DNA from 2 places in the Gordonia sp. CPCC 205515 genome. Region 2 is predicted to be linked to the other one. Evidence: riboswitches for the same ligand, from Rfam matches in the RefSeq annotation. Region 2 holds a riboswitch; the other holds the start of a gene.
The links. Region 2 has a riboswitch for cobalamin ahead of AAFP30_RS09470 (ABC transporter substrate-binding protein). Riboswitches for the same ligand answer to the same signal wherever they lie in the genome.
Positions count from the first base shown of each region.

Region 1: it holds a riboswitch for cobalamin, as region 2 does, so the genes downstream of both, AAFP30_RS19750 (CbtB domain-containing protein) here and AAFP30_RS09470 (ABC transporter substrate-binding protein) in region 2, are expected to answer to the same signal.

Region 1 covers NZ_JBCLVJ010000012.1:77,171-93,052, reverse strand. Annotated here, with positions in the region: gene AAFP30_RS19755 (ATP-dependent helicase) at 1-4,327, opposite strand, end outside; cobalamin riboswitch at 4,351-4,492, shown strand; gene AAFP30_RS19750 (CbtB domain-containing protein) at 4,535-4,759, shown strand; gene AAFP30_RS19745 (CbtA family protein) at 4,788-5,624, shown strand; gene AAFP30_RS19740 ((2Fe-2S)-binding protein) at 5,567-6,229, opposite strand; gene AAFP30_RS19735 (acyl-CoA dehydrogenase family protein) at 6,376-7,602, shown strand; gene AAFP30_RS19730 (Nramp family divalent metal transporter) at 7,619-8,911, opposite strand; gene AAFP30_RS19725 (molybdopterin-dependent oxidoreductase) at 8,970-11,753, opposite strand; gene AAFP30_RS19720 (FAD binding domain-containing protein) at 11,750-12,568, opposite strand; gene AAFP30_RS19715 (8-oxoguanine deaminase) at 12,568-13,917, opposite strand; gene AAFP30_RS19710 (L,D-transpeptidase) at 13,975-14,562, opposite strand; gene AAFP30_RS19705 (zinc transporter Slc39a7) at 14,633-14,830, opposite strand; gene madC (MadC family VWA domain-containing protein) at 14,893-15,882, opposite strand, start outside.
Region 2 covers NZ_JBCLVJ010000007.1:61,446-77,327, reverse strand. Annotated here, with positions in the region: gene AAFP30_RS09510 (AraC family transcriptional regulator) at 1-530, opposite strand, end outside; gene AAFP30_RS09505 (NmrA family transcriptional regulator) at 623-1,474, shown strand; gene AAFP30_RS09500 (DUF1772 domain-containing protein) at 1,471-1,950, shown strand; gene AAFP30_RS09495 (SDR family oxidoreductase) at 1,959-2,822, opposite strand; gene AAFP30_RS09490 (winged helix-turn-helix transcriptional regulator) at 2,933-3,352, shown strand; gene AAFP30_RS09485 (VOC family protein) at 3,354-4,691, opposite strand; gene AAFP30_RS09480 (RNA polymerase sigma factor) at 4,688-5,227, opposite strand; gene AAFP30_RS09475 (alpha/beta fold hydrolase) at 5,290-6,168, opposite strand; cobalamin riboswitch at 6,284-6,416, shown strand; gene AAFP30_RS09470 (ABC transporter substrate-binding protein) at 6,458-7,510, shown strand; gene AAFP30_RS09465 (FecCD family ABC transporter permease) at 7,552-8,580, shown strand; gene AAFP30_RS09460 (ABC transporter ATP-binding protein) at 8,609-9,421, shown strand; gene AAFP30_RS09455 (ATP-dependent Clp protease ATP-binding subunit) at 9,702-12,242, shown strand; gene AAFP30_RS09450 (enoyl-CoA hydratase-related protein) at 12,418-13,260, shown strand; gene AAFP30_RS09445 (SGNH/GDSL hydrolase family protein) at 13,341-14,243, shown strand; gene AAFP30_RS09440 (TspO/MBR family protein) at 14,226-14,723, opposite strand; gene AAFP30_RS09435 (alpha/beta fold hydrolase) at 14,744-15,529, opposite strand; gene AAFP30_RS09430 (LysR substrate-binding domain-containing protein) at 15,552-15,882, opposite strand, start outside.

The DNA.
Region 1 (15,882 bases), on a different contig from region 2:
GGTGACCACTCTCCTCGGCGTCGCGCGGCGGCCAGTCCAGTGCCGCGCCGAAGGGATTGGCGGGATCGGTGGCGGCCAGCACCACGGCCTTGGCGGCGGCCTTACGATCGGGCAGTGCGTGCGCACGCAACGCATCGACCTGGCTCGGTGACGCGAACTGCGCACCACCGAGACCGTCCACGTAATAGCCGCGCCGCACCTGTCCACTGTCCTCGAACACATTGAGTGCCTTGTAGATCCGGGCGAAGCCGCCGACGACGTCCTCGACCGTGACACTGCCGCGGGTGACCACGCCGTAGCGGGCCAGCAACTGGTCGCAGAGCGCCTGGGTGGCCACCGTCGGATCAACGGTCGGGTGGTGCAGCAGGAACCAGCGGCCCCCGGCCGTCGGCGGGACCGAGCCACGCAACGATTGTTCGGCCAGATAGCGGGTGGACAGCCGCTGCGGCCGCAATCGCGGTGCGCGGCCCCGCGATCGATGCGTGGGCATCGATTTCGGCGCCGACGACGCACGCCGGGGTGCGATGGCCGCGCGCAGCGGTGCGAAGGAGTCGTTGCTGATCCAGCCCGCCCACACCAGATCCCACAGTGCAGCCTCCACCTCGGTGGCCGCGGGGGGTGTGCCGTCGTCGTCTGCTGCGGCGTCCACGATCTGGGTGAACCGCAGGGCGCCACCGGGTTCGAGCGCGGCCAGTACCCGTGAATGCACCGGCGTGAGGTCGATCTCGTCGGGCGCGGGCACCGTCAGTGCCGCGACATCGGCCGTGTGCAAGGAGATCCAGCCGTCCGAGCCGCCGATGCGGCCGCGCGCCGTCCACACCACCTCGCCGGAAGCGAGAAGTTCGTCGAGCATCGCCGGCGTGTAGTCGGCTACGCGCGAGGGCAGCACCAGCGACTCCCACGCCGAGGCCGGCAACGGGTAGCCGGCCAACTGGTCGACGACCATGTCCACGGCATCGACACCCGTCAGCGGGTCGTCGAGTCCGACATGCTGCCACGCGGTCAGGAAGCGGGCATAGACATCGGTACCGACCGGCGCCACCTCGGCACGACTGGCCGCCAGCGAGCCACGCCGGATCTGCCCGAGGACATCGGCGTGACACCACTGCGTGACCCGGGTGCCCGGCCCGGACTCGGTGTCCGGCAGAAAATCACCTTCGACGACCCGACGATCACCGGCCAACCGGGTGAGCACATCGCGCACCACACCCGCCGCCATGCCCAGGTTCTCGGCCGCCTCGGCAATGGTGAACGGGCCATGCGTGCGGGCATAGCGGCCCACCAGATCGCCAAGCGGGTCGGCGACCTCGTCCAGGTAAGCGGTCGGAATACCCAGCGGCGCAGGTACACCCAGGCCGTCGCGGAGGCGTGCGGTGTCGTCGATGGATGCCCACAGCGCCCGGCTGCGGTGGTTGATCGAGATGATCTGCCCGCTGCGGTGCAATTCGGTCAAGGTCTCGAGGATCGGTTCCTCGCCGCGGTACCGGGCCTCCACGTCCTCGGTGCTCAGCGGGCCGAGCCAGCGCAGCAGGTCGACGACATCCTCCGCGTCACGGGCCTGCCGTTCGGGGGTCCGGCGCTGCAGGCGGGCGGTGACCTCGGCGATCACGCCGGGATCGAGCAGTTCCCGCAGATCCACCCGGCCGAGGAGTTGCGCGAGCAGGCTGGTGTCGAGGGAGAGCGCCGCGGCGCGCCGTTCAGCGAGCGGTGCGTCGTCGGCGTACATGAACGCCCCGACATACCCGAAGAGCATGGACGCGGCGAACGGTGAGGGGCTGGCGGTTTCGGTCTCGACCACCCGCACGCGGCGTCCTCGGATGCGGGTGAGCAGATCGGTCAGCGCGGGCAGGTCGTAGACGTCCTGCAAACATTCGCGGACGGCTTCCAGCACGATCGGGAAGTCCGGGAACTTCGAAGCGACCGAGAGCAATTGGGCGCTGCGCTGCCGTTGCTGCCACAGCGGTGCACGACGGCCCGGATCGCGGCGTGGCAACAGGAGGGCGCGGGCAGCACATTCGCGGAACCGCGAGGCGAACATCGACGAGTCGGCCAGCGCGTCGGTGACCAACTGCTCGATCTCGTCCGGATCGATCACGAAGACCGCGGCGCCCGGCGGGTCGTCGTCGGTGTCCGGCAGTCGCACGATGATGCCGTCGTCAGAGGCGGTGGTGGCGCCCTCGAGGCCGAGGGTGGTGAGCAGGCGTGCGGAGATCGCGCTCGCCCACGGCGCGTGGACGCGTAATCCGTAAGGGGAGTGCAGGATCAGCCGCCAGTCGCCGAGTTCATCACGGAATCGCTCGACCACCAGGGTGCGATCGGTGGGCAGGTGGCCGGTCGCGTCGCGTTGCTCGGTGATCAGTGCGGCGAGGTTGTCGCGGGCGAATCCGGTCAGACCGAGGCGTTCGGCGTGGGCATCGAGGATCTCCGGATCGGCGACGGCGCCGGTGAATTTGCCGATGGCCGCACCCAATTCGGCCGGTCGGCCGACCGAGTCGCCGATCCAGAACGGCAGCCGGCCGGGCTGGCCGGGTGCGGGTGTCACCAGCACCCTGTCGTGGGTGATGTCCTCGATGCGCCAGCTCGTCGCGCCGAGCGCGAAGACATCGCCCACCCGCGATTCGTAGACCATCTCCTCGTCGAGTTCACCGACACGGGTGGATTTCTCGCCCACCATGAACACCCCGAACAACCCTCGGTCCGGGATGGACCCGCCGGAGGTGACGGCAAGGCGCTGCGCTCCACGCCGACCGGACAGTGTGCCGGTGTCGCGGTCCCAGGTGACGCGCGGGCGGAGCTCGGCGAACTCGTCGGACGGGAACCGCCCGGCGATGAGGTCGAGTGTCGCCTCGTAGACACCCCGCGCCAGTTCCCGATAGGGCGCCGCACGGCGGACGACGTCGAACCAGTGCTCGACGTCGAGGTCGTCGATCGCGGCCGCGGCGATGGTCTGCTGTGCGAGGATGTCGAGCGGATTCTGCGGGACCCGCAATTCCTCGATGGCGCCGTCGAGCATCCGTTCCACCGTCACCGTGCAGTGGATGAGGTCGGTGCGGTGCTTCGGATAGAGCACACCCTGACTGATCTCGCCGACTTGGTGCCCGGCGCGGCCGATGCGCTGTAGACCGTTCGCCACCGACGGCGGCGCCTCCACCTGGATCACCAGATCGACCGCACCCATGTCGATGCCGAGTTCCAGTGAACTCGTCGCCACCACGCAGGCGAGGCGACCCGACTTGAGGTCGTCCTCGATCTCCGCGCGCTGCTCTTTGCTGACCGACCCGTGATGGGCGCGGGCGAGCACCGGTTCGGCGCCGGCGCTCGCACCACTGCCCATCACGAAGGCCGGGGACCCGCCGGCCACCCGTGGATTCGGTGCCGCCTGCGCCGGGCTGCCTACGCGTTCGGCGTGGATCTCGTTGAGCCGCGCGGTGAGTCGTTCGGCGAGCCGGCGCGAGTTGGCGAACACGATGGTCGCGCGGTTCTTCTCGATGAGGTCGACGATCGAGTTCTCCACGTACGGCCACAGCGATCCGGCGGTGGGGGAGAACGCATCGTCGAGATCATCGCTGGAATCGGCCGGCGCTGGAATGTTGGCCATGTCCTCGACCGGCACATCGACGCGCAGGTCAAAGGTCTTGGTGGCCTTGGGTTTCACCACCGTGCACGGGGCGGCGCCGCTGAGGAAGCCGGCGACCAATTCCGGTGGGCGGACCGTCGCGGACAGGCCGATCCGCTGCGCGGGCCGATCGAGGATCTCGTCGAGGCGTTCGAGGGTCAGGGCCAGGTGGGTGCCGCGTTTGGTGGCCGCGACGGCGTGCACCTCGTCGACGATGATCGTGTCGACGTGCGTCAGGGTTTCCCGCGCCGCCGACGTCAACATCAGATACAGCGACTCGGGGGTGATGATGAGGATGTCGGGTGGCGTCTTGACGAGGGATCGTCGCTGCGTCGGCGACGTGTCGCCGGACCGCACCCCGACGGTGATGTTCGGCTCCGGCTGATCGAGTTCCTGCGCCGCCCGGGTGATCCCGGTGAGTGGGGCCCGCAGGTTGCGTTCGACGTCGACCGCAAGTGCCTTGAGCGGGGAGATGTAGACGACGCGGGTGCCGTGGGTGCGGTCGGGCTCGGCGGCCAACCGGTCGAGCGCCCACAAGAACGCCGAGAGCGTCTTGCCGGAGCCGGTCGGGGCGATGACGAGGGTGTTGTTGCCGTCGGCGATCGAGGTCCAGGCGCCTGTCTGCGCGGCGGTCGGCGCAGCGAACGCGCCGGTGAACCACCGCTGTGTGGCAGCGGTGAAGCGGTCGAGAACGGTCGCCTTTCGGGGCACTCTGCCATCATCCCCCACACCTATGACAACCCCGGGTATAGAGTCATCTCACATCGCTGTGCGGGGAATCCGGTGAGAGTCCGGAGTGGTCGCGCCGCTGTGATCGTCTGACGGTGTCCACCGTGGGGCGAGAACCAGAATGCCGCCGTGATGACCGTTCGTTTGGACAACGCTGATGGGACGCGAAATCCCAGGGAAAGGACACCGATGACCGCCTCGACCCAGACGGCCGCAAAGGCTCGTTCGCTTGCCGTACCCAATCTGTCCGTTGCGAGTGCCGCTGTCTGGCTGACCCTCACGGTCATGCTCGCCGCACTTGCCTACTACTTCCTCGGCTACGACCAGGGCGCCGTGTCGGTCTTCGGGTCCGACACCCACGTGCACGAGTTCGTACACGACGCCCGCCACTTCCTCGGCTTCCCCTGCCACTGATCGCCCACCGGCAGGGAGACAACAGCACATGGAGAAGAAGTTCATCGGCGCAGGCCTGTTCTCGGGTCTGATCGCCGGCATCGTCGCGTACGTTTTTGCCCGGTTGTTCATCGAACCACAGGTGGCGAAGGCGATCGACTACGAAGAGGGGCGTTCGCACGCCGAGGAGATGCTCGCCGGTGACACCGGTGCGCACGAGCACGGTGAGGTGTTCACCCGCTCGGTGCAGGAGAACATCGGCGCCGGCGTGGGCACCGTCGTGTTCGCGGTGTGTATGGGCGCGTTCTTCGCGGTGGCATTCACCATCCTGTGGAGTTACCTCGGCCGCCGGTACCCGGCGACCGACCCGCGGATGGTCGCCGCCGCGCTGGGCGTGATCGGGTTCGTGGCCCTGTTCGCCGTACCGTTCTTCGTCTATCCGGCCAACCCGCCTGCGGTCGGCAACGACGACACCATCGGCGCGCGCAGCGGCGCGTTCCTGACGATCACGCTGCTGTCGGTCGCGTTCGCGATCGTGGCCGTCATCATCACGTTGTTGCTGCGTCCGCGGCTCGGCGGTCTGGTCTCGGGCATCCTCGGCGCCCTCGGGTATCTGGTCGCGGTGACCATCACCGCGGCCCTGATGCCGGAGTTCCACGAGGTGCCCGGACCGGTGACCAACGACGCCGGCCAGATCGTCTTCCCCGGATTCCCCGGCGACGTGATCGGCGACTTCCGCGTATACGCCATCGCCAACCAGGTCATCTTGTGGACGGTGCTCACCGTCGTCTTCGCCCTCGTCCTCGGGCGGTTGATGCGACCGCAGGATCAGCTGCTCAGCACGCAGTCCCCGCAGACCGCGGTGCGGTCGCCGGAGACCCGGTAGATCAAACAACAACTGCGCCGACGAAATCCCGGCCCGGACCGGAGGACACCCGATTCCACCTCTGGTTCGGCCAGGATCTCGTCGGCTGCGGCGTGCGCGGCCGCCGACAGCTCCGGCCGGGCGAGCGCGATCATTCGTGCCGCGCTGTTGGCCGCGGACGCGACGTTGCCCCCGAGCACCAGGTCACTGACCCCGAACGTGCGGGCGACGGCTCGGGTCACCGCGACGATCGCCGACTCTTCCCACCCGCGATCGTCCGCCCAGATCACCGACAACGGAAATGGGCCACCGAGCCGGTCCTGCCACCAGAGGTCCTCGACGCGTCGCGAGATCGGCTGCCCGTCCATCACGACCGACGCCACCCACGGCGCGATCACGCGCGCCACCAGACCGAGATGGGCGACCGACGCCGCGACCCGGTCATCGACGGTCCCGGAGGGAGCGCCGGGATAAAGCGCCGCCTGGACGGCCACCACTCGAGTGGTCAGCGTCGCGGTTTCTAGGATCGTCGAAAAAGGTTGCCACGGAGCATCTTTGGTTCCGTCGACGGGGTGGGTGTCCACGGCGAAGAACGGTCCCAGCGCCGCAAGGTCATGCACGGTCATCGTCGACCAACATACCGCCTTGGGTGGACAGCCCCGGACCAGCAAAGATACGAAGTGTGCGTCATGTGTCTTTACATCGCACCGCACTCCTGACACAGTATTCAGAAAGTAGTTGCAACAGGTTCTGATCTGGCGGGAGTGTGCCGATGTTCGAGTGGTCCGACGAAGACTTGATGGTGCGAGATGCCTTGCGCGCGTTCATCGACAAGGAGATTCGCCCGCACATCGACGACCTCGAGACCGGTGTGCTCCCGCCGTACGACATCACCCGCAAACTGCTGTCGACCTTCGGTGTCGACGCGATGGCGAAGGATGCGCTGGAGAAGGAACTCGCCGCCGAGGCCGAGGGCAAGAATTCGTCGGGCGGCGGTGGCGGCGGCAATATGAACAGCTCGATGTTCATGATCCTCAACATCGAGCTCGCCGGTGTCTGCCTCGGACTGGTCGGCTCGATGGGGGTCAGCATGGGCTTGACCGCGTCGGCCATCCGCGGCAAGGGCACCCTCGCGCAGAAGAAGCGCTGGCTGCCCGAACTGGTCACCATGGAGAAGGTCGGGGCGTGGGCGATCACCGAACCAGATTCGGGGTCCGATGCGCTCGGCGGCATGAAGACCACCGTCCGCCGCGACGGCGACGACTACGTCCTCAACGGCCAGAAGACCTTCATCACCAACGGCCCCTACGCCGACACCCTCGTCGTGTTCGCCAAGCTCGACGACGGCTCCGGCACCCCGATGCGGGACCGCAAGGTGCTGACCTTTGTGCTCGACAAGGGCATGGAGGGCCTCACGCAGGGCAAGCCGTTCAAGAAGATGGGCATGGTCAGTTCGCCCACCGGTGAACTCTTCTTCGACAACGTGCGGCTCGGCAAAGATCGACTGCTCGGCGAGACCGAGGACACCGGCTCCAACGCGCGGGGAGACGACGGCGTCAAGGCCGGTTTCACCGCGGAACGAGTCGGCATCGCGGCGCTGTCGCTCGGCATCATCAACGAATGTCAGCGGCTGTCCATCGATTACGCCAAGACCCGCAAGCTGTGGGGTCAGGAGATCGCCCAGTTCCAGCTCATCCAGCTCAAGCTGGCCGAGATGGAGATTGCGCGGATCAACGTCCAGAACATGCTGTTCAACGCGATCGAACGAGGGAAGGCGGGCAAGCCGCTGACCCTGGCCGAGGCGTCGGCGATGAAGCTCTATTCGTCGAAGGCGGCCACCGACGTCGCGATGGAGGCGGTGCAGCTGTTCGGCGGCAACGGCTACATGGCCGAGTACCGCGTGGAACAGCTTGCGCGCGACGCCAAGTCATTGATGATCTACGCGGGCAGCAACGAGATCCAGGTGACGCACGTGGCGAAGGGTTTGCTCCGCGGGTAGCGGGGCTTGCGGGGTGTCAGGCGGAGCCGGTCAGCACCAGACCGATGAGCGTGAGGTTGAGGATCACGATCAGCACCGCCGACACCCCGGCCGCGACGCGTAGCGGCCAGCGGTCGACGAACTCGCCCATCAACTCCCGGTCACCGGTGAGGCGTCCCAGCGGGATCAGTGCGAACGGGATGCCGAAGCTCAGTACGACCTGACTGACGACCAGCGCCCACGTCGGGTCGACCCCGATAGCCAACACGATGAGCGCGGGGATCACCGTGACCACGCGACGGACGAACAGCGGGATCCGCTTGTGCAGCAGGCCGCCCATGATCGCGGCGCCGGCCGTCGAACCGACCGAGGTGGCGGCCAGGCCGCTGGCCAGCAGTCCGATCGCGAAGATCGTGGCCATGCCGTGGCCGAGGGCGTTACTGACGGCGTCGTAGGCGCCCTCGATGGTGTCGGTGCCCTCGATGCCGAGCAGGTTGGTGGCCGCCAACAGTAGAAGGGCGATGTTCACCGTGCCGGCGATGATCAGCGCGATGACCACGTCCCAGCGGGTGATGCGGATCAGCCGACGTTTGCGCACCGAGGTCTTGCTGACCCCGAAACGGTCGATGACCAGGGCGGAGTGGACGTAGATCGCGTGGGGCATCACCGTGGCGCCCAGCATGCTCGCGGCGAGCAGCACCGTCTCCGGCCCCTGCAGGCGCGGGATCAGGCCGCCGAGCACCTCACCCGCGGGTGGCGGATTGACGAAGAGTCCGGCGACGAAGCCGATGACGATGATCGCCAGCAATCCGAGGATCACGCGTTCGAAGACCCGCTGCTGCTGCGGATTCTGCAGCAACAACAGCAACATCGACACGACACCGACGATCACGCCGCCGACCACGAGGGGCAGGCCGAACAGCAGTTGCAGGGCGATGGCGCCGCCGAGAACCTCGGCGAGATCGGTGGCGATGGCAACGATCTCGGCCTGCAGCCAGAACGCGCGTCGGGACCGGGTGCCCAGGCGCCGTCCGAGCAGCGTGGGCAGGCTCGTGCCGGTGACGATGCCCAATTTGGCCGACTGGTACTGGATCAGCATGGCGATGAGATTGGCCAGCACCAACACCCAGACCAGCAGGAATCCGTAGCGGGCGCCGGCGGTGATGTTGGCGGCGACGTTGCCCGGATCGACGTAGGCGATGGCGGCGACGAAGGCCGGACCGAGGAACGCGATGTTGCGTAGCCATACCCGGGGGCCGCGCGCCCCTGCGCTGTTGGCCTCAGTGGCGTCGTCCACCGAAACCGGTTCGCGGTTGTCGACCGTACTCACTCCCTTAATTTCGCACAGCTGCACTCAAGTTTCAACACGATCGAAGAGAAAAGTTCGGTTAGCCGAAAAACTCGTCGTGGGGAAGGAGGCGCCAGATGCGATCGCGGGACATCGGCAACTCGTCTGGGCGCACTCCGATCGCTCGGCGGATCGCGTTCGCCAGCGCGGGGGCAACAGGGTTGTACGGTGATTCGCTCATCGACTTCGCGCCGAATGGGCCGAGGTCGTCGGAGGTGTCGGCGAAGTAGACCTCGGTGGTCGGGATGTCGGCCATCTGCGGCACCCGATAGGTGCGGAACACCGGGGTCTGTGGCACGCCGTTGTCCAGCATGACTTCTTCGTAGAGCGACGACCCGATGGCCTGCGCGACGCCGCCCTCCACTTGTCCTAGGCACTGTTGCGGGTTGATCACCGTGCCAGCGTCGGCGGAGTGCACCGACTGCAGGATGCGCACGGCTCCGGTGTCGGTGTTGACCGCGACCCGGAAGGCGTGGACGTTGAACGCGATCGAGCGGAGGTCGCCGTTCTCTTCGCCGTCGGCGACGACGCGGCCATCGGTACCCGCTGTGGCGGTCAACTCGCCGAAACTCACGAGCCGCTCGCCGACGAACGCGCCGTCGGGGCCGAGGATGACGAGATCGGGTGCGGCGCCGGTGATGGTGGCCGCCGCGTCGATGAGCTTCTCGCGCAATGAGGTACACGCGGCATGCAGCGCCTTGCCCGCGACGGTGATGCCCGCCGACGCGAAGGCGCCGGTGTCGTAGTCGGCGGCGTCGGTGTCGCCGTGGTGCAGACGTATTCGCTCGGGCGTGGTATCCAGCGTGGTCGCGGCGATCTGGGTGTGCACGGTGGTGGTGCCGTTGCCGAACTCGGCGGTGCCCACGCCGACGTCGTAGATGCCATCGGCGCCGACCGAGACCCGGGCCCGGGAGATGTGGCCGCGTGGCGCCATGGTGGCGATCGCGGCGAGTGCCATACCCTCGCCGACGCGCCACTGCGGACCCTGGGGTGGTTCGATTCCGCTGCCGCGTAGCAGGGCTCGCTGGGCAAGGTCGAGACACTTGTCGAGTCCGTAGCTGCCGTACACCATGTCGGCCTCGGGTTCGGGATGCGCGATGAGCAGTGGGTCGCCGTCGGCGACCGCGTTGATGCGCCGCAGTTGGAACGGGTCGAGGTCGAGTTCGACGGCGAGTTCGTCGAGGGCGCTCTCGATCGCGAAGATCACCTGGCCGAGGCCGTAGCCGCGGAAGGCACCCGACGGCGGGTTGTTGGTGTAGACGACCTCGGCGTCGACGTGCTTGACCGGGCAGTTGTAGACCGAGACCGATTCGGCGCAGCCGTGGAACAGCACGCCGATCGCGTGGTTGCCGTAGGCGCCGGTGTCGGAGAGGACGTCGATCTTCAGGGCGGTGAGACGGCCGCAGGTGTCGGCGCCGAGGTCGACGGCGACCCGGAACGGGTGCCGGTAGGTGGTGCGGGTCATCTCCTCGGTGCGGCTCATCTCGTACGCGCAGGGTTTTCCGGTGCGCAGGACGGCAAGGGCCACCAGGTCTTCGGTCAGCAACTCCTGCTTGCCGCCGAAGCCGCCGCCGACCCGGGCGGTCAGCACCCGGATCTGCTCCGCGGGCAGGTCGAGGATGTGAGCGAGTTCGTCGCGCACCAGGAACGGCACCTGGGTGCTGGAGCGGATCACCAGGCGTCCGTCGTCGTCCAGCCAGCCGAGGGCGCCGTGGGTTTCCAACTGGGCGTGGGCGACTCGCGACGTGCGCCAGGCGCCGGAGATGGTGACCGGCGAATCGGCCAGTGCCGCTTCGATATCACCGCCCAAGCCCTCGTGGAACGCGACGACTGTGTTGCGGTCGGCATGCGCCACCCGATCGGCGGGGGTGCGGTCGGGATGCAGTCGCGGTGCTCCGGCGCTGCGTGCCTCCTCGGGGTCGAAGACCGCGGGTAGCGGTTCGTAGGTGACCTCGATCAGCCGGCAGGCATCCTCGGCGGCAGCGGCGGTGGTGGCCACGACCGCGGCGACGCGTTGGCCGACGAAGCGGACAACGTCGTCGAGGATGCGCGTATCGTCCGGATCGTCTTCTCGGTGTTCGTGACGCGCGGTGGAAAACCTTGTGGCGGGTACATTCTCGTGGGTGAGGATCAGTTCGACACCGTCGACTCGCGCCGCGGCGGTGGTGTCGATGGCGAGGATGCGGGCGTGTGGGTGTGGCGAACCGAGGACGCGCAGGTAGCGCAGGTCGGTGATGGAGGTGTCGAACGTGTAGGGCTCGGTGCCGGTCACGACTCGACGTGCGGCCGGGGGAGTGACGGCGCGGCCGACGGAGTTGCTGTCGGCGCAGAACTGGTTGCTGTCGGCGCACGAGTGGTTGCTGTGGGCGGAAAGTTGGTTGCTGTCGGCGGGCGGGGTTACGCCCTGGGTGATGGCGTCCCGGATCGCGCGATAGCCGGTGCAGCGGCAGAGATTTCCCTTCATCGTGCGGGGGAGGTCGTCGAGGTCGTCGGGGGTCAGCGTGGAGGCGGTGACGATCATGCCGGCGGTGCAGAAGCCGCACTGGAAGCCGAAGTTGTCGACGAAGGCCTGCTGCATCGGGTGCAGATCGTCGGGGGTGCCGAGGCCGGCGACTGTCGTGACGTCGTGTCCGTTGATGCGCTGCGCGGGAAAGATGCAGGAGTGCACCGGGGTGCCGTCGACGAGGACCGAACACGCGCCGCAATCGCCGGCGTCGCAGCCCTTCTTGACCTCGAAATGCGCGGCGTCGCGCAGGAAGGTGCGCAGGCACTGTCCGGGGCGCGGTGTCTCCGAGTGGGATTCGCCGTTGATGGTGTACTTCATGGTGACCCGCCGTCGGCGAGTTCGATGCGAATCTCCTCGGCGAGGGTTGCCGACACGGCGCGCCGCCAATCCGCGGCGCCGAGGGGGTCGGTGTAGTAGCCATCGGCGGCCAGCACATCGGCACGCAGGGTCTGGGGTTCCGGACAAGCGCTGTACCGCAGCATGATTGGTCGTGCCGTGGCCGCGGTGATCCCGAAGACAGCACTGCCGTCGTCGTCGATGCGGCCGGTGATCACCGCGCCCGAGCGGCCGAGTTCGGCGAGCGCGATCTTGCGAAAACCCGTGCGCGCCCGCATCATGTGCCCGGGAATATCGACCGCACGGAGGATCTCACCCTGTCGCAGGGTGTTGGTTCCGTTGCCGGTGATCAACTCGGGCACCGGGATTCGTCGTTCACCGCCGTCCGGTGTCCAGATCAGCGCCACCCCGTCGAGGCCGGCGGTCAGCGACACCATCGACGCCGCGGCGAACGACCGGCAGATGTTGCCGCCCACCGTGGCGACATTCCAGATCTTGAACGACGCCAGTAAGGCGTTCGCGCACTGCGCGAACAGGGGACGCGCCCGCCACGCCGGATGCGCCGGTAGTCGGGTGATCTCGACGATCGGGCAGGTCGCCGCTATGCGCAGGCCGTCGCCGGGAAGTTCTTCGGTCGCAGGCCACTCCATGGTGGTGAGGTCGACGAGACCGGTGGTGGCGACCTGGGGTTCGGAGAACATCCAGGTGCCGCCCGCGACGAACCGTTCGCCGGGTGCGAGGGCGAGGTCGTCGCGAGTATGGGCGTAGCGGTAGCCGGTGACGGTGTTGAGGTCCATCAGCCGGCTTTCGCCAGGAGTCGACGATGCTCGTGGGCCACATCGGCGGCCACCCGCTCGGCGTCGACGGTCAGCATGGTGCCGTCGGCGACGATGCGGCGGCCGTTCACCCAGGTGCCGGCGATCGGCGGGATCGCACCCAGAACGAGGGCGGCGACCGGATCGTCGATCCCGCTGTGCGCCACCGTCGAGAGATCCCACAGCACCAGATCGGCGAGTTTGCCGACCTCGATCGACCCGGTGTCGTGGTGGCGCCCCAGCACCCGGGCGCCACCGATCGTCGCCAATTCCATTGCGGTGCGGGTGGTCAGGGCGGTCGGCCCGTCCTTGGCGCGAGCCATCAGCACCGCCTGATGCGCCTCCTCGAGCAGCCGACATGACTCGCTGGATGCCGCACCGTCGACGCCCAGGCCGACCGGCACGCCCGCGTCGACGAGGTCGCGGGTGCGGCAGATCCGGTTGCCCAACCGGGCATTCGAGGTGGGGCAGTGTGCGACCCCGGTGGCGGTGGCGGCCAGGCGGCCGATCTCGGCGTCGTCGAACTCGATGCCATGCGCGAACCACACGTCGTCACCGACCCAGCCGACCGACTCCATGTATTGCAATGGGGTGCAACCGAAGTGCTCGTCGCAGTAGGTGTTCTCGTCGAGCGACTCGGCCAGATGGGTGTGCATCCGTACGCCGAGTTCGCGTGCCAGTAGCGCGGATTCGCGCAGCAGGTCGGTGGTCACCGAGAACGGGGAACAGGGGGCCAGCGCGATCCGGAGCATCGACTCGGCACTCGGATCGTGCCAGCGCGCGACCGCATTGCTACTGGCGGCGAGGATCTCGTCGAGGGTCTGCACCACCGAATCCGGTGGCAGCCCACCGTCTTTCTCCGACAGATCCATCGATCCACGGGTCGGATGGAACCGCAGGCCGACGGTGGCGGCGGCGTCGATCTCCGCGCCGAGCAGGTCACCGCCCCGCGGCGGGAAGACGTAGTGATGATCGGTGGTGGTGGTGCATCCGGACAGGGCGAGCTGGGTGAGTCCGCCGAGCGCTGCCGTCCGCACCGCGTCCTCGTCGATCCCTGCCCAGATGGGATAGAGCGTCGTCAGCCACTGGAACAAGGTGTGGTCGGCGGCCAGGCCGCGGGTGATCCACTGATAGAGGTGGTGATGGGTGTTGATCAGGCCGGGGGTGAGCACGCATCCGGTGCCGTCGGCGCGGAGTGTGTCGTCGGGCAACCGGTCCGGGGTGTCGCCGACCGAGACGATACGGGTCCCGTCGATCACCACCGATGCGTGCGACAATTCGCGGCGCTCGGCGTCAACCGTGATGACCTGAGTGTTCTCGATCAACGTCATGGGGGACACCGGAATCACGCTACGACGAACCAGCCGTCACCGCATGTCCGGCGGCTGTTATGCGACGATCGACACCGCGGTCCCGTCGCCGGCCCAGTCGTAGAGCCGGGCCATCGCGGGTCTGGGGACGTGGATGCAGCCGCGGGATCCGTCGAGCTTGTAGCGTGTCATGTCGCCATACGAGAACTTCTGCCATGACGAATCGTGGAAGCCGATGTCGCCGAACAGTCGCACCCAGTAGTGCACGAACACCCGGTAGCCAGGGCCGCTGAGATAGCGGTTGGGTTCGTGATCGGCGACGTGGAAGTTGCCGACCGGAGTTCCCGCACCCAAGCTCGAACTGCCGGTCGTCACGGGTGAATCCGACAGTTGTTTGCGTCCGTCACAGAGCCACATGTGCTGGTCGGAGATGCTGACCTTGACCAGTTTCCCGGCGCGGTTGCTGCCACAGGCCGGGGGCGGCGGTGGCGTCGGGGCAGTGGTCGTCGGGGCGGCGACGGGACGGGCCGCCACCGGATTCGGTTCGGCAGTACCGAGGATCAACTGCCCGACGACGAGCACGCTCACGACGAGAACGGTGACGGTCAGGACCGAAAGCCAGATGCGGTCCCAGTCGGCGACATGCTTGCTTCCGGACCAGACCACGAGCCCGATTATGCACGTGCGAACGCCATGGGTCGAAACGGTCGCCCTCCGCGACCGCTCGTCCTCGGCATCAGCCGTGGCTGTGGGCGTGTTCGGACGTCAGACCCTCCTGGTGCACATGGGTGTGCGTGTGCTCGACACCGTCGTGGATGTGGGTGTGCTCATGTGTGACGTGGGTGTGGGCATGGGTGGTGTGCGCGTGGGTATGCGTCGTGCCGTCGTGGGTGTGCTCGTGCGTATGCACTCCGATACTGTTATCTGCATTCATACGTAGATACGTTAGCTCAACCGGACGCGACGGTCCAGAGGTGTGCCGCCTCGCCGAGGAGATCAGCTCAGTGCGTCTCCCAGGTCGTCGGCCCGGCCGAGCATCTCGGCTCCGTCGCGGGCATCCACGACTCCCGCGCAGTGATCGGCGTAATCGTCCATTGCACAACCTGTTTGGGTCCAGTAGCGGGACGGCTCCGGAGTCACCCAGGCGATTCGATGTGCGCGACGCGACACCTCGGCGAACAGATCGACGCGGGGATCGAATCCGTTGCTGCGGGCATCGCCGACGACGAGAACGGAGGTGCGGCGGGTGATCAGGTCGCCGTACTGGTCCAGCAGCTCGTTCCACATGGTGCCGTAGTCGCTGGTCGCGGCGAGGTCGAGTCCGTCGGCGGCCAGCACCGCGGCCAGCGCGGCATCGGCGTGGGCCGCGCGCAGCGCCGCGGTGACCAGGACGGGACGGTCGACAAAGGCGACGACCTCGCATCGGTCGCCCATCCGATGCAGCGTTTGCGCCAGTCGGAGGATGAAGCCGGTGACCGGCCGCACCGACAGCGACACGTCGACCAGGATGAGCAGCCGGACCGGTCCCGGGGAGCGACGCCGACGCCAGAGTTCCAGCGGCACACCGTCGGTGGTCACCGACGCGCGCATGGTCCGTCGGATGTCCAGACCACCGCGGTCACCGCGCCGCACGACCCGTCGCGGCGCGCCACGCATACGCTGCACCAGCCGATGGCAGGCGCGATCGATCTCCGCCTGATCGGTGTTCTGCGACGGCGCCTCGCCGGGATCCGTGATCACCGCCAGTTCGCCATCGAGTCGCTCCGCGAGTGCGTCGATGAACGCTGCAAGTGCGCGCTCGAGTTCGGCTCGGCGATGGTCGTCGAGGCCTTCGGCGCCGTCGGTACCGTACGCGCGGCGGGCGTCGTAGGCGTCGAGGGCGCGCAGGATGGCCGCGGCTCCGGTGAGCCCGAGCGGGGTGCCGCGCACCCGGGTGGCGGACCCGACCAGCTCGCCGACCGAACCGGAGTCCGCCTCGTCGAGCTC
Region 2 (15,882 bases):
TTCAGCACCGCCTCCTGCCCGGGTGCGTCGCGGACGATCTCGGTCTCCATCACCCCGACCAACGGGTCGTCGCGCATGGGTACCACGACGATGCGGTCGAGCGCATCGAGCAGTCGGGCACTGACCTCACCGCTGGAGTAGGTGCCGACGAGGAGGATTGCGTCGGCGGTGCTGTCGTCGGGACAGTTTCCCCAGGAACGCACCCCGAAGCACATGTCCTCGGCGACACTGTGCGTACCGGTCGGATCGAAACAGCCGCCGTCGGCATCGATACGCGCCACCCAGTCGTGCGCCGGATCGTCGGCGACGGTGTAGGGATGGGTGCCGCGAATGATCGCCACATCACCCGGCCGCAGTGTGTGGCAGGTGCCGTCGTCGTAGGTCAGGGTCGAGATGCCTCGGGTCACCGTCACCACCGTGATCGGCGCGGTGTCCTCGATCCGCACCGACCACGGGGAGCGCATGACCATGCGCAACAACAGCGGGGTGCGGGCACGGGGACCGTCGAGCAGGCTGCCGAGAGCGTCCATACGCCGAGCCTACCCCCGATCGAGACGATTGCGTATGAAATCAAGTGATCTACTCATGGATCGTCTCTTGAGAGTCGTGTGAACTGAACTGCATGACCACACACAGAGATCCCCGCCCCGTCCTCATCATCGGCGCGACCGGCAAGACGGGCCGCCGCGTCGCCGACCTCCTCGCGCCGGCCGACGTTCCAGTCCGCCGCGCAAGTCGCACGAGCGCAACACCTTTCGACTGGACCGACCGATCCACCTGGGCTCCCGCCCTCGACGGCACCGCCGCGGCCTACATCACCTACCAACCCGACCTCATCGTGCCGGGTGCCCTCGACGACATCACCGAACTGGTGACCCACGCCGATCGGGCCGGCGTCGAACGGCTGGTCCTGCTCGCCGGCCGCGGCGAACCCGAAGCCGTCGAAGCCGGCCGAATTCTGCATACGGCACAAGCGGATTCGACGGTGCTCGACTGCGCCTGGTTCAACCAGAACTTCTCCGAGGGCGGCTTCGCCGACGAGATCGCGGCCGGGGTGCTCACCTTGCCGGTGGGGGAGGTCGGCGAGCCCTTCCTCGACGTGCACGACATCGCGGCCGTCGCCGCCGCAGCGTTGTGCGAGACGGCTGCGGATGGCCGAAACCCGCACGCCGGCCGGACCTATGAACTCACCGGACCCCGACTGCTGACCTTCGCCGACGTCGTTCGCGAACTCGCTGCGGCCCGCGGCACGGCGGTGACACTCACTTCGGTGGGCTCGCAGGAATACCGCGAGTATCTCGGTGCGTTCGGCACGCCCAACGAGGAGGTCGACATGGTGAGCAACCTGTTCGGCACCCTGTTCGACGGCCGCAACGCGCACGTCACCGACGATGTCGAGCGCGTTTTGGGCCGTCCGCCCATCGATTTCGCCGACTTCGCGGCGTCCGTCTTCGGCGTCGGAGCCACCCGATGACCGCCGTACGTGACACCGTGTTGCTGGTCGCCCTGACCACGGTCGGACTCATCGCCGGCCTGCTCTCGGCGTTCGCCTATTCGGTGATGCCGGGCCTGAATCGGGCCGGTGCCCAGGTCGCGGTACCGGCGATGCAGCGCATCAACGTCGCGATCCAGAACCCACTCTTCGGCCTCATCCTGTTCTGCAGCATCGTCTTCAGCATCCTGGCCGTCCTGCTCTGGTGGCGCGAGCCGGTCCGCTGGTGGCTGCTGGCCGGACTGGTTCTCTACCTGGTCGCCGTGCTGATCACCGGGCTCATCAACGTCCCGCTCAACGACCGGCTCGACGCTGCCGGCGCGGTGACGCCGTCCAACGCACCCACGGTGTGGACGGACTTCGTCGAACCGTGGGTGCGTTGGAACATCATTCGGGCCGTCGCCGCGGTGGCGGCGTTCGTCACGATGATCGCCGGCCTACTGCAACTGCTGCGATGAGCCGGGGATCAGTTGGCGGCCAGTCCGGCGCGCACGACCTCGGCGACCGGCGTCGCCGGCCGTCCGAGGAGGTCGGCGAGATCGGTCGTGTCTGCGTCGAGCGCGCCGACGGCGACGCCCGCATCGGAATCGGCGAGGATCTCGGCCATCGGCCCGGGGATGCCGGTCTGGGCGAGTGCCGAAGCGTAGTCGGCCTCCGGAAGATCCTGGTAGCGAACGGGTTTCCTGCTGATCTCGGCGATCACGCCCGCGAGTTCGGCATAGGTCAGATGCTCGGCACCCGCGAGCTCGAAGACGCCACTCGTCTGGCCCGAGATCAGTGCGGCGGCAGCAGCTTCGGCGTAGTCGGCACGCGCGGCAGGCGCGATCTTGCCGTCCTTCGCAGCGCCGTAGAGCACGCCACTCGCGATCGCGGCGGGCGCCGACGCCAGGTAGTTCTCGGTGTACCACCCGTTGCGCAGCAACAGAAACGGAATGCCGCTGTCGGCGAGCAACTTCTCGGTGGCGACGTGTTCGGTGGCCAGCGCCAGCGGCGACGAGTCGGCGCGCAGCAGACTGGTGTACGCGATGAGGCCGACTCCGGCCGTTGCGGCGGCCTCGATCACGTTGGTGTGCTGCGGAACTCGCTGGCCGACCGTCGGGCTCGACACCAGCAGGAGCCGATCGACACCGGCGAAGGCCTCGGCAAGTGCGGTGCGATCGCCGTAATCGGCCACCCGGACCGATACGCCGGCAGCGCTGAGATCCCGCGCCTTCTCCTGGTCCCGGACAACGGCGACGATGTCGCCGGCCGCGACACCCCGCTTGATCAGCGCGTGCACTGCGCTGCCCCCGAGTCCGCCGGTGGCGCCGGTTACCGCATAGGTGATCATGTCTGCTCCTTCGTGTCAGCGAAACGGTTCCCCGACAGCATGCACTTACTTTTAGTACAGTGCAACTCTCTCGGTAAGTACCATCGTCGACGTTCGCCTAGAATGGCTGCATGCCTGCTGCACGTTCCGCCCCGACGCCCCCCGGTGAGACCGCTGACCCCGGACTCGAGGCCGACGTCTTCGCCCGCGATTGCCAGTCTCGGGACGTGCTACAGAACGTCACCAGTCGCTGGGGTCTGCTCGCGCTGGTCGCGCTGGGGGAGGGGGATAAGCGATTCAACGCCCTGCGGCGCAGGGTTGATGGCGTCAGCGAACGGATGCTGTCGGTCACGCTGCAGCAGCTGGAGCGGGATGGTTTCGTCAATCGAACTGTGTTACAGGCAATTCCGCCTAGAGTGGAGTACTCTCTCACCGATCTCGGGGCCACGGTGGCCCGGCGTCTGACGGAGGTCATCGAGCTCGTCGAGGCCAGCGTGCCCGACGTCGCGCAGGCGCGCGCCGCCTACGACGACACGCACCCCGCCAAGTAGCTCAGAACAACTGCCCCAGGTAGAACTCCGCACCCTGATCATCTGCGCACAGCGCCATGATCCCGTAGGCCTGCGAATCCGGCTCGGTGATGACCCGACCCCCCGCCGCCCGAACCCGCTCGACGGCGCCGTCCATGTCCGCGACATTCCACATCGGCACGGCCACCGGCGTTTCCGCGCCCCCGGCGACACCGACCTGCGGTCGCACATCGTCGACCTCCCACCCGTCGTCGATACGGCCGGCGCGGAATGTCCAGCCCAGTGCCGTCCCGTAGAACGCACGGAAGCGGGCGCTGTCCGCGGTGTGCACGGTCAGATACGACATCTCGCCGACTCCCCGGGCATGCTGATCCGGTCGGGGCGTCCCGGGCTCGGGGACATGCACCGAGAACTTCACTCCCTGATCATCGACACAGTCCAGCACCTGCACGGCATCGCGCGCCACCGAACTCACTTCTCCCGCTTCGCCTCCCGCGGCGATCACCGCGTCGCGGGCGGTCACGAAATCGTCGACGGCGTACACGCAGTAGATGGTGCCGGATTCGCCGTAGCCGGGGATCTCCGAGAGACCCATGCGGTGACCGAGATTGGTGACCTGCCGGGTCTCCCGGTCGACCTCCCAGCCGAGGACCGCGCCGTAAAAGCGTGCTGCGCGTTCGATGCTCGGTGTCTGCAGCGACATATAGGCGACGTCGCCACGCTGGATGAGATTCGCGACGCTCGCGCCGGTCTTCGATGGCCCGGTCAGCATCCACCGATGGCCGAACGGATCGACGATGGTGCCGGTGCGATTCCCGTAGCCCTCAAAGGGTTCGCGCGTCACCGCGGCTCCGCCCCGTTCGGCGGCCGCGACCGCGCGATCGGTGTCGTCGACCGGCAGCATCAGGCTCACCGACACGCGTCCCGGCGCCGGCGCTGTCAGGCCGAGGTCGGGGAACTCGTCGGCGAGATAGATGACTCCGCTGCCCATCTCGAGTTCGGCGTGACCGATGCGCCCGTCGTCCATGAGGATCGGTTCGCCACGCAAGGTGGCATCGAGATGTTCGACGTACCAGTCGATGGCCTCGCGCGCTCCGGCGATCGCGAGATAGGGGAGCGCTCCGGGACGTTCCACCGTGGGTGTGTCGGTCTCGGGTGCGCTGGCAATTGTGGTGTCGCTCATGACAACTCCTTGAGGTAGGGTCGCGCCGCGCTCGAGTCGATCACGCAGCGCGCGGGCGAACTCGGGTTCCGGGGCGACCGGATCGGACCAGCCGGGCATGTCGACGGCCCGCAGGGCAGTGAACGGATCGGGCGGCGTTGTGCCGCTCCCGAACTCGGTTGCGTTGTGCTCGCTCATGCGTGACCTCCCTTCCCGGCGGGCTGGCTTTCGGTTTCCGGGTAGGCGGCACGAAAGGCCCGCTTGGCCCGGGTGAGTAGCGCCTCGGTGGCGCCGACGGTGCGGTCCAGGATCGCCGCGCAGTCGCCGACCGGAAGGTCGTCGACGTAGCGCAACGTCAACACCGCGCGATGCGTCGGCGACAGCTGGGCCAGCGTGTAATGGGCCACCATGCGATCCAGGTGCTTGTCCCAGTCGTCGTCGACCGACTCCGGTACGTCCTCGACCGGCTCGGGAGTCCGTTGCATCGAACGCCAATGGTCGGCCAACTTGTGTCGTGCCACCCCGATCAGCCACGGCGTCGTCGGCCGCGCTTCCTCGTCGCGACGCACGGTGTCCATCGCGGCCAGGAACGTCTCCGACGTCACATCCTCGGCGACCCGACGATCGGCACATCTGCGCAGCACATAGCCGTACACCGCGGGCAGTGCATCGTCGTACACCGCCAGCAAGGCCGCTGGTCCGCCACCGGGCGGAGAGGACTGGTCGCCACTCACACCTACATCGTCGTTCGGCAACCCGGTTTTCCGACGCCCCTTCGCGAGATTCTTTTCGGCGGTCAGCCGACCTGCACCGGACGTCGGCTGATGTCGACGATCGCGTCGGCCAGCGCGCGCGGTTGATCCATGGCGACAAAGGTCCGCGAATCCGGTACTTCGGTGAATGTGGCCTGCTCGAAGACCGCCGCCAGCCGTCGACCCAGCTTCGGCCGGAACGCCCGATCGGACATGCCCCACACCACCGAGATCGGTGCGGGCACCGTCGACAATCGCGGCGTGATGGCCGCCAGCTCGGCGGGATCGACGGCACGCAAGAACGCCGCGAGGTCGTCGCGGACGGCGGGATCGCTGCGCAACGGCTCGAAGATCGACTCGGTCAGCTCTGGGTCCGGGTCGCTGACCAGCAGACCGACCCCCAGCGGTGAATGCCGGAGGGCGCGGATACGCATCGGTCCGGCCATGAGTGCGTGCGTCAGCCACGGATACTTCAGCAACGTGAAGACGACCGGAAAGGGTTGCGGCGGAAACTGATCGAAGCAGTCGCAGTTGGTGAACACGACCCGGGAGGCGAACGTCGGGTCCTGGTCGAGGGCGAACTGGCAGAGCGCACCGCCGGTGTCGCAGCCCACCAGCGTGACCTGTTCGAGGCCCAGTTCGGCCACGAACTCGCGGATCGCCCGCGCCACACCGCCCGGCGATCGGTCGCCTGCGCCGCCCCACGGGATGCGATGCGCGCCGAGCGGCAGCGTGGGCGCATAGCTGCGGTATCCGGCGTCGGCGAGGAGATCCGCGACGTCGGCCCACATGCGGTTGTCGACGCCGACGCCATGGATGAAGACGACTGGCGGCTGCGACGACTCCTGCGGCCCACGCACCGTGTATTCGACGGTTCCGGAACGCAGCGCGACAGTGGTGGAGAGCGAATCGGACGAAGCCATGATCGTGTCCTCGGGTCGACGGTCATTGTGAACTTCTGAAACTGACGACCACTCTAATGACCGCAACATCACCCACCCGGGGCACCCAATCAGACATTCCGGACGCGGGATACGATGCCGACGGCCGCACTGCGGCACCGATCGGTCGAGGGAATCCGGTGTGAATCCGGAACTGACGCGCAACGGTAAGTGACCTGCCATCAGGTGGGGCACGAGTCCGATCGCTTGCCCGATCGGGTCAGGTCCACCCCTGGCCCCGCGAGCGGGCCATGACCCGAAAGAACGTCATATGCGCATGTCAGCGATCCGCTGCGCCTCCATCCTCGCCGCCGCGACCCTCGTGGTCGCCGGTTGCGGCAGCGCCGAATCCGAGAACGCCGATACGGGTACTTCAGCCGGCGGCTACCCGATGACCATCGAGAACTGCGGCCGCACCGTCACCGTGGCCGCACCACCCGAGCGCGTGGTCTCCCTCAACCAGGCCTCCACCGAGATCCTGCTCTCCCTCGGCCTGGCCGACCGGATGGTCGGCACCGCGACCTGGACCGACCCGGTCCGCGCGAACCTTGCCGCCGCCAACGAAACGGTACCGCGACTGGCCGACAACAAGCCGTCGCTCGAGACCGTGCTGAACGCCGAACCCGACTTCGTGACCGCGTCCTTTGGCTCGTCGATCGGCGACGGCGCCGCCGCCGGCCGCGATCAGTACGAAAAGCTCGGCGTGCCAACATATCTCTCGCCCACCGACAACGGATGTGCCGGTGAGGTGTCGTCGGCGTCGAACGCCGACGGAGCGCGCACCACCCCGTTCACCCTCGACAGCGTTTATCAGGAGATCCGGGAACTCGCCGCGATCTTCGGCGTCACCGACCGCGGCGACGAGTTCATCGCCGAACTGCAGGAACGCTACCGGGCGGCGTCGGAGTCGGTGCAGGCGAAGGATGCGTCGCTGGCCTTCTGGTTCGCCGACACCAACACCCCGTACCTGGCGGGGTGCTGTGGTTCCTCCGGCGTGATCACGAAATCCGTTGGCGCTACCAATGTTTTCGCCGATACCACCGACGAGTGGCCGCAGGTCTCGTGGGAGACGGTCGCCGACCGCAACCCCACCGCTCTGGTCCTGGCGGATCTGAGCCGACGCAGCATCGACGGTGATGCGCTGGAGAGCAAGATCGCGTTCCTCGAGTCCAACCCGGTGACCGCACGGATGCAAGCGGTGCGCGACAAGCGCTACATCACCGTGAACGGCGCCGACATGAACCCGACCATCCGCACCATCGACGGGGTGGAGAAAGTTGCTGCGGCACTGCAACAGTGGAATCTCGCGACGCCCGCATCGTGAACGCGCCCACGACAACGGCACCCGCCGCCACCGGAGCGCGGGTGCCACGAACCGAATCGAGGCCGGTGTTCGCCGGACTGCTCGTCGGCGGTGCGGTGCTGCTGGTGGTGTCGATCGCGGTGACGGTCACGATCGGGCCGGCCGATCTGTCGGTGCGCGACGTGTACGCATCGATCCTCGACCACTGGGGGATCGGATCGTCGGGCCTCACCCCGCTGCGCGACGGCATCGTCTGGGAACTGCGACTGCCACGCACCCTGCTCGCCGCAGTGTGCGGCGCGGGTCTCGCGTTGTGCGGCGCGATCATGCAATCCCTGCTGCGCAATCCGCTCGCGGACCCATTCGTCCTCGGCATCTCCTCCGGCGCGTCGACCGGTGCCGTGCTCGTCGCGGTCCTCGGCTTCGGCGGCGGGCTGCTGTCATTGTCCACCGGTGCGTTCCTCGGGGCGGTCATCGCCTTCGTTTCCGTGCTCGCCCTGGCCGCCGGGGCCGGCGGCGGCACCGCCAAGGTCATCCTCGCCGGAGTTGCCGCCACGCAAATGTTTTCCGCGCTGACCTCGTTCATCGTCATGTCATCGGCCGACGCCGAGCAGACCCGCGGGGTGCTGTTCTGGTTGTTGGGATCCCTCAGCGGCGCCGACTGGACCGACGTCATGCTCTGTGGTGCAGTCACCCTGCTCGGCATCGTCGTCTGCCTGACGGTGTCGTCGTCGCTCGACGCCTTCACCTTCGGCAACGCGGCGGCATCGTCGTTGGGGGTGTCCGTGCGCCGCACCCGTTTCCTGCTGCTGACGGTGACCGCGCTGATCACCGCGTCGCTGGTCAGTGCTGCGGGCGCCATCGGTTTCGTCGGCCTCGTATTGCCGCACGCCGCCCGGTTCCTCGTCGGCCCACGCCATGGACGGCTGCTGCCCGCCACCGCGCTGATCGGCGCCATCTTCCTGGTCTGGGTGGACGCGATCGCCCGCACCCTGTTCGCCCCGCAGGAGATTCCGGTGGGCGTCGTCACCGCGCTGATCGGCGTGCCGGCCTTCGCCGTCATCCTCTTCCGGATGCGAGGTACGACGTGACCGCGACCAACCGCCGGGAGGTCCGCTGATGCCGCTGCACGCCAAACACCTCGGCTGGAGTCGCGGCGGACGCCTCGTCCTCGACGGCGTGACCATCGAGCCCATGCCGGGTGAAACCATCGGACTGCTCGGCCCCAACGGCTCGGGAAAATCGTCACTGCTCGGCGTGCTGGCCGGCGTCCACCGGCCCGACACCGGGCAGGTATTGCTCGACGACACCGACGTCCGCTCGCTGCGGCGCCGGCAGATCGCCCGTCGCGTCGCCACCGTCGAACAACACGCGGAGACCGAAGTCGACATCACCGTCATCGACGTCGTGCGACTCGGCCGCATCCCGCATCGCGGCACCTTTGGGGGTGACGACGCCGCCGACAACACCGCGATCGACGGCGCACTGCGCCACACCGGCATGCTCGAACACCGGCACCGCCGGTGGCACACGCTCTCCGGCGGTGAGCGTCAGCGCGTCCAGATCGCCCGGGCACTCGCCCAGGAACCCGATGAGCTCCTCCTCGACGAACCGACCAACCATCTCGACATCGCGCACCAACTCGACCTGCTCACCCTGGTAACCGAGCTCCCGATGACCAGCTACGTCGCGCTGCACGACCTGAACCTGGCCGCGATCTTCTGCGATCGGGTCGTCGTGCTCGCCCGCGGCTCGATCATCGCGGCGGGCACACCGGCGGACGTGATCACCCGAGAACTCGTCGAGCGCGTCTACCAGGTGCGCGCCGAGGTCATCGTCGAGGACGGCATCCCGCAGGTCAGCTACCGGCGCGCGGCCCAGACCCGCGCCCCGTCGCGGACCGCCCACCCCGGACAAACGCTATCGCCGTAGATCCGAGCCACTATTTGGCTCGGATCTACGGCGATAATGTCACCCAATCGGCCGTCGGGCCCTCGTTCGCTCTCGGCGTAGCAATGCCGGAACACCGCGCCGACGTGCGCGGTTGTACCCCGCAGACCCCCACCGTCGTCGCCGGAGAATTCGATTCGGGCGACTATTAACTGCAGGTGCACAGACGGCGACCACTACAGTGGAAGCAAGGCTGGTCGTCACATCCGACACCGCTGCAGCTGTCTCGACGGCCGGGGCGCTAGCAATGTGAGGGAGAACAATGTTCGAACGGTTCACCGACCGCGCACGCCGGGTTGTCGTCCTGGCGCAAGAAGAAGCGCGGATGCTCAATCACAACTACATCGGCACCGAGCACATCCTCCTGGGTCTGATCCACGAGGGTGAGGGTGTCGCCGCCAAGGCGCTCGAGTCACTGGGAATCTCGCTCGAGGGTGTCCGCAGCCAGGTCGAGGAGATCATCGGCCAAGGCCAGCAGGCCCCGTCGGGACACATCCCGTTCACCCCGCGCGCCAAGAAGGTCCTCGAGCTGTCGCTGCGTGAGGCGCTGCAGCTCGGCCACAACTACATCGGCACCGAGCACATCCTGCTCGGCCTCATCCGCGAGGGTGAGGGTGTCGCGGCGCAGGTGCTGGTCAAGCTCGGCGCCGACCTCAACCGGGTCCGTCAGCAGGTCATCCAGCTGCTGAGCGGCTACCAGGGCAAGGAGCCGCAGGAAGCCGGCACCGGCGGACGCAGCACCGAGGCCGGTACCCCGTCGACCTCGCTGGTGCTCGACCAGTTCGGCAGAAACCTGACCGCTGCGGCCGGCGAGGGCAAACTCGACCCGGTCATCGGCCGGGAAAAGGAAATCGAGCGGGTCATGCAGGTGCTGAGCCGTCGCACCAAGAACAACCCGGTTCTGATCGGCGAGCCCGGCGTCGGCAAGACCGCCGTCGTCGAGGGCCTCGCGCAGGCCATCGTCAACGGTCAGGTGCCCGAGACGCTCAAGGACAAGCAGCTCTACACCCTCGACCTCGGTTCGCTGGTCGCCGGCAGCCGCTACCGCGGTGACTTCGAGGAACGCCTCAAGAAGGTGCTCAAGGAGATCAACACCCGCGGTGACATCATCCTGTTCATCGACGAGCTGCACACCCTCGTCGGCGCGGGTGCCGCCGAGGGCGCGATCGACGCCGCCAGCATCCTCAAGCCGAAGCTGGCCCGCGGTGAGCTGCAGACCATCGGTGCCACCACCCTCGACGAGTACCGCAAGTACATCGAGAAGGACGCCGCCCTCGAGCGCCGCTTCCAGCCGGTGCAGGTCGGGGAGCCGTCGGTGGAGCACACCATCGAGATCCTCAAGGGCCTGCGCGACCGCTACGAGAGCCACCACCGGGTGTCCATCACCGACGGTGCCCTCGTCGCCGCCGCGACGCTGGCCGACCGCTACATCAACGACCGGTTCCTGCCGGACAAGGCGATCGACCTCATCGACGAGGCGGGCGCGCGCATGCGCATCCGCCGGATGACCGCGCCGCCAGACCTGCGGGAGTTCGACGAGCGCATCGCCGACGCCCGCAAGGAGAAGGAAAGCGCGATCGACGCGCAGGACTTCGAGAAGGCCGCCAGCCTCCGCGACAAGGAGAAGACCCTCGTCGCCGAGCGTGCTGAGCGCGAAAAGCAGTGGCGCAGTGGCGATATGGACGTCGTGGCCGAGGTCGACGACGAGCAGATCGCCGAGGTGCTGGGCAACTGGACCGGTATCCCCGTCTTCAAGCTCACCGAGGAGGAGACCACCCGTCTGCTCCGCATGGAGGACGAGCTGCACAAGCGGATCATCGGCCAGGAGGATGCGGTCAAGGCCGTCTCCAAGGCGATCCGTCGTACCCGCGCCGGCCTGAAGGATCCGAAGCGTCCGTCGGGCTCGTTCATCTTCGCCGGTCCGTCCGGTGTCGGTAAGACCGAGCTCTCCAAGGCCCTCGCCAACTTCCTGTTCGGCGAGGACGACGCGCTCATCCAGATCGACATGGGAGAGTTCCACGACCGCTTCACCGCGTCGCGGCTGTTCGGTGCCCCTCCCGGTTACGTCGGCTACGAAGAGGGCGGCCAGCTCACCGAGAAGGTGCGCCGCAAGCCGTTCTCCGTCGTCCTGTTCGACGAGATCGAGAAGGCGCACTCGGAGATCTACAACACGCTGCTGCAGGTCCTCGAGGACGGGCGTCTCACCGACGGCCAGGGACGCACGGTCGACTTCAAGAACACCGTGCTGATCTTCACCTCGAACCTCGGTACGTCTGACATCTCCAAGGCGGTCGGCCTCGGCTTCACCAAGGGCGACGACTCGAAGTCGAACTACGAGCGGATGAAGCTCAAGGTCAACGACGAGCTCAAGAAGCACTTCCGTCCCGAGTTCCTCAACCGTATCGACGACGTCATCGTGTTCCACCAGCTGACGCAGCAGGAGATCATCGAGATGGTCGATCTCATGATCAACCGCGTCGAAACCCAGCTGCGGAACAAGGACATGGCTCTCGAGCTGACCGACCGGGCGAAGAAACTGCTCGCCCGCCGTGGCTTCGATCCCGTTCTCGGTGCCCGCCCGCTGCGTCGCACCATCCAGCGCGAGATCGAGGACCAGCTCTCGGAGAAGATCCTCTTCAACGAGATCACCGCAGGTCAGATCGTGCTGGTCGACGTCGAGGGCTGGGACGGCGAAGGCGACGGCGAGGACGCCAAGTTCACCTTCAAGGGCGAAGAAAAGCCGCGTGCGCTGCCGGACAGCCCGGTCGTGCTCAGCAAGGCCGGAGAGGCCGACGCCGGCTGATCCCGGATAGCTCTACCGACAACGGCGGCGCCACCCTCGGGTGGTGCCGCCGTTGCTGTGCTCACCTCCGCCGGTTGAGCGCGACGAGCGAACGAAGTGAGCCCGACGCTGGTCGAAACCCGTACACATCCCACCTTTCGCGAGCGTTCGCTCGGTCATCGGGTAGGTTCAACCCATGCCATCGCTCGACGAGACCACCACCGACGCGACCATCGTCATCGACCGCGACGACGAGATCGCCATCCTGCGGCTCAACCGCCCCGACCGGCTCAACGCCTTCACCTTCGAGATGGGCGAGGCGCTCAAGGCGGCACTCGACGCCACCGACGCCGACGACACGGTACGAGCAGTGGTGATCACCGGCACCGGGCGCGCGTACTGCGCGGGCGCGGATCTCGGCAGCGGCGCCGACACCTTCGTGCTCGAGGAATCCGAACCCGGCCAGGTGCCGCCGGATTCGGGCGGTCAGCTCGCGTTGCGCATCTTCGAGTCGCTCAAACCGGTCGTCATCGCCGTCAACGGCCCGTCGGCCGGCGTCGGCGTCACCATGACGCTGCCCGCCGACGCCCGCATCGCCTCCGACGACGCCAAGTTCGGGTTCGTGTTCACCAAACGCGGCCTGGTGCCCGAGGCCTGCTCGACGTGGTTCCTGCCGCGTCTGGTCGGACTGCCGACCGCCCTGCGGTGGACATTGGGCGCCAAGATGGTCAGCGCCACCGAGGCGCTCGAGGCCGGACTCGTCCAGCAGGTGGTGCCCAAGGCTGCTGTCGTCGACACCGCCATCGCGGTCGCCCGCGAGATGACGGAGGGCGCGCCGGTATCGGTGGCGCTGACCCGACAACTGTTGTGGCAGATGGCCGGGGCGCCCAGTCCGCGCGTCGCACACGAAGCGGATTCCAAGGCCATCTACCACCGCGGCACCATGCCCGACGTCGCCGAGGGCGTCACCGCGTTCCTGGAGAAGCGGCAGCCGGTCTTCACCGACACCGTGTCGGCTGATCTGCCGGAGATCTTCTGATCGCACCCCGCACACCGGGGGTGGGCCACACGACACCGTCCGCTACGACGATGTGCCACTGAGTATGTGAGACTTGCTGGGTGACTCGCGCCTTGTGGACCCGTGCCGCCACTCTGGTGGCGTCTCTGGTGGCGGTTGCCGCGATCGTCGGTCCGGGTGTGGCGGTGACCGAGGTCGTCACCCCGCCGGTCAAGGCCGCCGCCGCCAAACCCTCGATCAAGTATGTGGCGCTGGGCAGTTCGTACGCGGCCGGCCCGGACACCGAAGATGTGGACAATCTCCGCTGTCTGCGCACCTCGGACAATTACCCACATCAGGTGGCCGCCGCCCGCGGTTACGCGTTGACCGATGTGTCGTGCTCGAGTTCCACCACCGCCAACATCCTGCGGGTCGCGCAACGCCCCTTCGCCGACCGCCCGCAGATCGACGCCGTCACCCCGGACACCCGACTGGTCACCGTCACCACCGGCGGCAACGACATCGACTACATCGGCCGGTTGATCGCCGAGAGTTGTACCAATGTCATTCCGGAGGCGGTGCGCGCCATCGGTATTCGTGGCTGCCACGCCGGCCGTACACCTCGGCCGGAACCTGGTCCGGACCGCTACGTCGCGGTGGAGCGGTCGATGATCGAGGTGGCGCACGCCGTGCACGCCCGCGCTCCGCACGCGAAGGTCGTCTTCGTCGACTACCCGCCGGTCCTCGGCGCGGACGGAGCGACCTGCCCGCTGGTTCCACTCAACCCGGAGCAGGCCGCTGAAACCGTCCGCATCTTCAACGGACTCGCGGCGGCCACCGCACGCGCCGCGCACGCGACCGGTTCGATCCTGGTGACGGCGTCGAAAGCCGGTGCGGCACACACTGCCTGCTCGGTCTCGCCGTGGCTGCTCGGATTCGAGTTGCCGGTGCCATATCATCCCACCGAACTCGGCAAAACCGGTGTGGCGCAGCTTGTTCTGGAGAAGCTACCGCACCAGGCGTGACCCGCGGTTGAGGCGCCAGAACTCGGTCGACAGCGCGGTCGCGAATGCGCACCACAGCGGATAGGGCGCGAGGGCGGCACCGGCCGGAGCGTTCGCCTGCGCGGTACGACGGGTCAGGTCGGCACTGCTGACCGCGAGAGCGCCCGCGGTGACCGCGGCGGCACCGAGTCGATGCGCCCCGAAGAACAACCAGCTCCACCCGGCATTCAGCACGAGATTCGCGGCGAGTGCGGCGGCGTAGGCGGCCGCCTCGTCGTCGCGTCCCTGCTCACGCAGGTCATCGATGGCGACCGCGGAGGTGACGGCGATGTCGGCGTACAACGTCGTCCACACGATCGGGATCACCGGGGTCGGTGGGGTGAATCCCGGCTTGCGGAGTCGCGGATACCAGGTTTCGAGAGAGGATCGGGTGGTGACGGTGCCCGCAACGGAGGCGGCCGCGGTGGCCAGGCCGGTGGCGATCAGGGTTGTCGGTCGCATACCTGCCAACGTACGCGTGTTCAGCTCTTGAGGAATTCGAGGACGAGCGGGCTTGCTGCCTCCCGGCATTCGTCGAAGTACGCATGTCGGGCACCGCCGAAGATGTGGGTGCGGCTGTCCGGGACGGCGTCGGCGATGATCTCGGCGTTGACGGCCGGGGCGAACTGGTCGTCGGAGCCGTGCAGGATCAGCGTCGGCGCGGAGATGGTCGGCAGTTCCGCCCAGGCGTCGTGGGAGTTGCTCGCGATCAGATGCTGCCGTCGGGCCCGGTCGGAGATCTTCGGATCGCCGAGCACCTGATACGGCCCCGGATGCGTCGACTGCCATTCCGGCGTGTACATGAGGTCGATGATCGTGCGGGTCGACTGCGGACCGGCCAGTGCCTTGCGGATCTCCGAACTCCGCTCCACCGCATGCGATCCGCCCGGTGTCGTGCAGCCGAGCACCAATCGCCGCACCCGCTGCGGCGCCCGGATCGCCACCCACTGCGCGGTGCGCCCGCCCATGGACGCGCCGTACACGTCGAACTGCTCGATGGACAGCGAATCCATCACGGCCAGAGCATCATCGGCGAACAGCTGGGTGCTGTAGGTGCCGTCGGGGGAGCCGCTGCCGCCGGTGCCGCGATAGTCGAAGGTGATGGTGGTGTACTCACGGTCGAAGTCCGGGCGGACGTAGTCCCACCAATGGTGATTGTTGGCCTGCCCCGGCAGGAGCAGCAGCGCCGGGCCGGTGCCGCGCACCTGCACGGCCAGCCGGGTGCGGTCGGCCGTCCGGGCGATCTCGTGATACTCGTGAATAGGCATGAGAACTCTATCTTTTCATCGGCTACAGGAGGCGGGCCGACGGCCATCGACCAGAGGTGACGGCGTGGGCAACCGTCTCGCGGAGTAGCTGGGTCACGGCGATAGAAGCACGCGACGATTCCGGTTGCCGAGCTGTGGCGGTGCCGATCGAGCGGGTCAGTGACGGATTCGCGACGGGCGCACTGGACAACGCCGGGCCGACCGCGCACGCGAGGACGGACGGCAGCACCGTCCAGCCGTAGCCTTCCTCAACCAGACGCAGCTGCACCGCGGAGTCGTTGGTCTCCACCGGGATCGACAGCGCTTGCCCGACGGAGGCGGCGGCCGCGTCGACGATGGACCGCAGACCATGC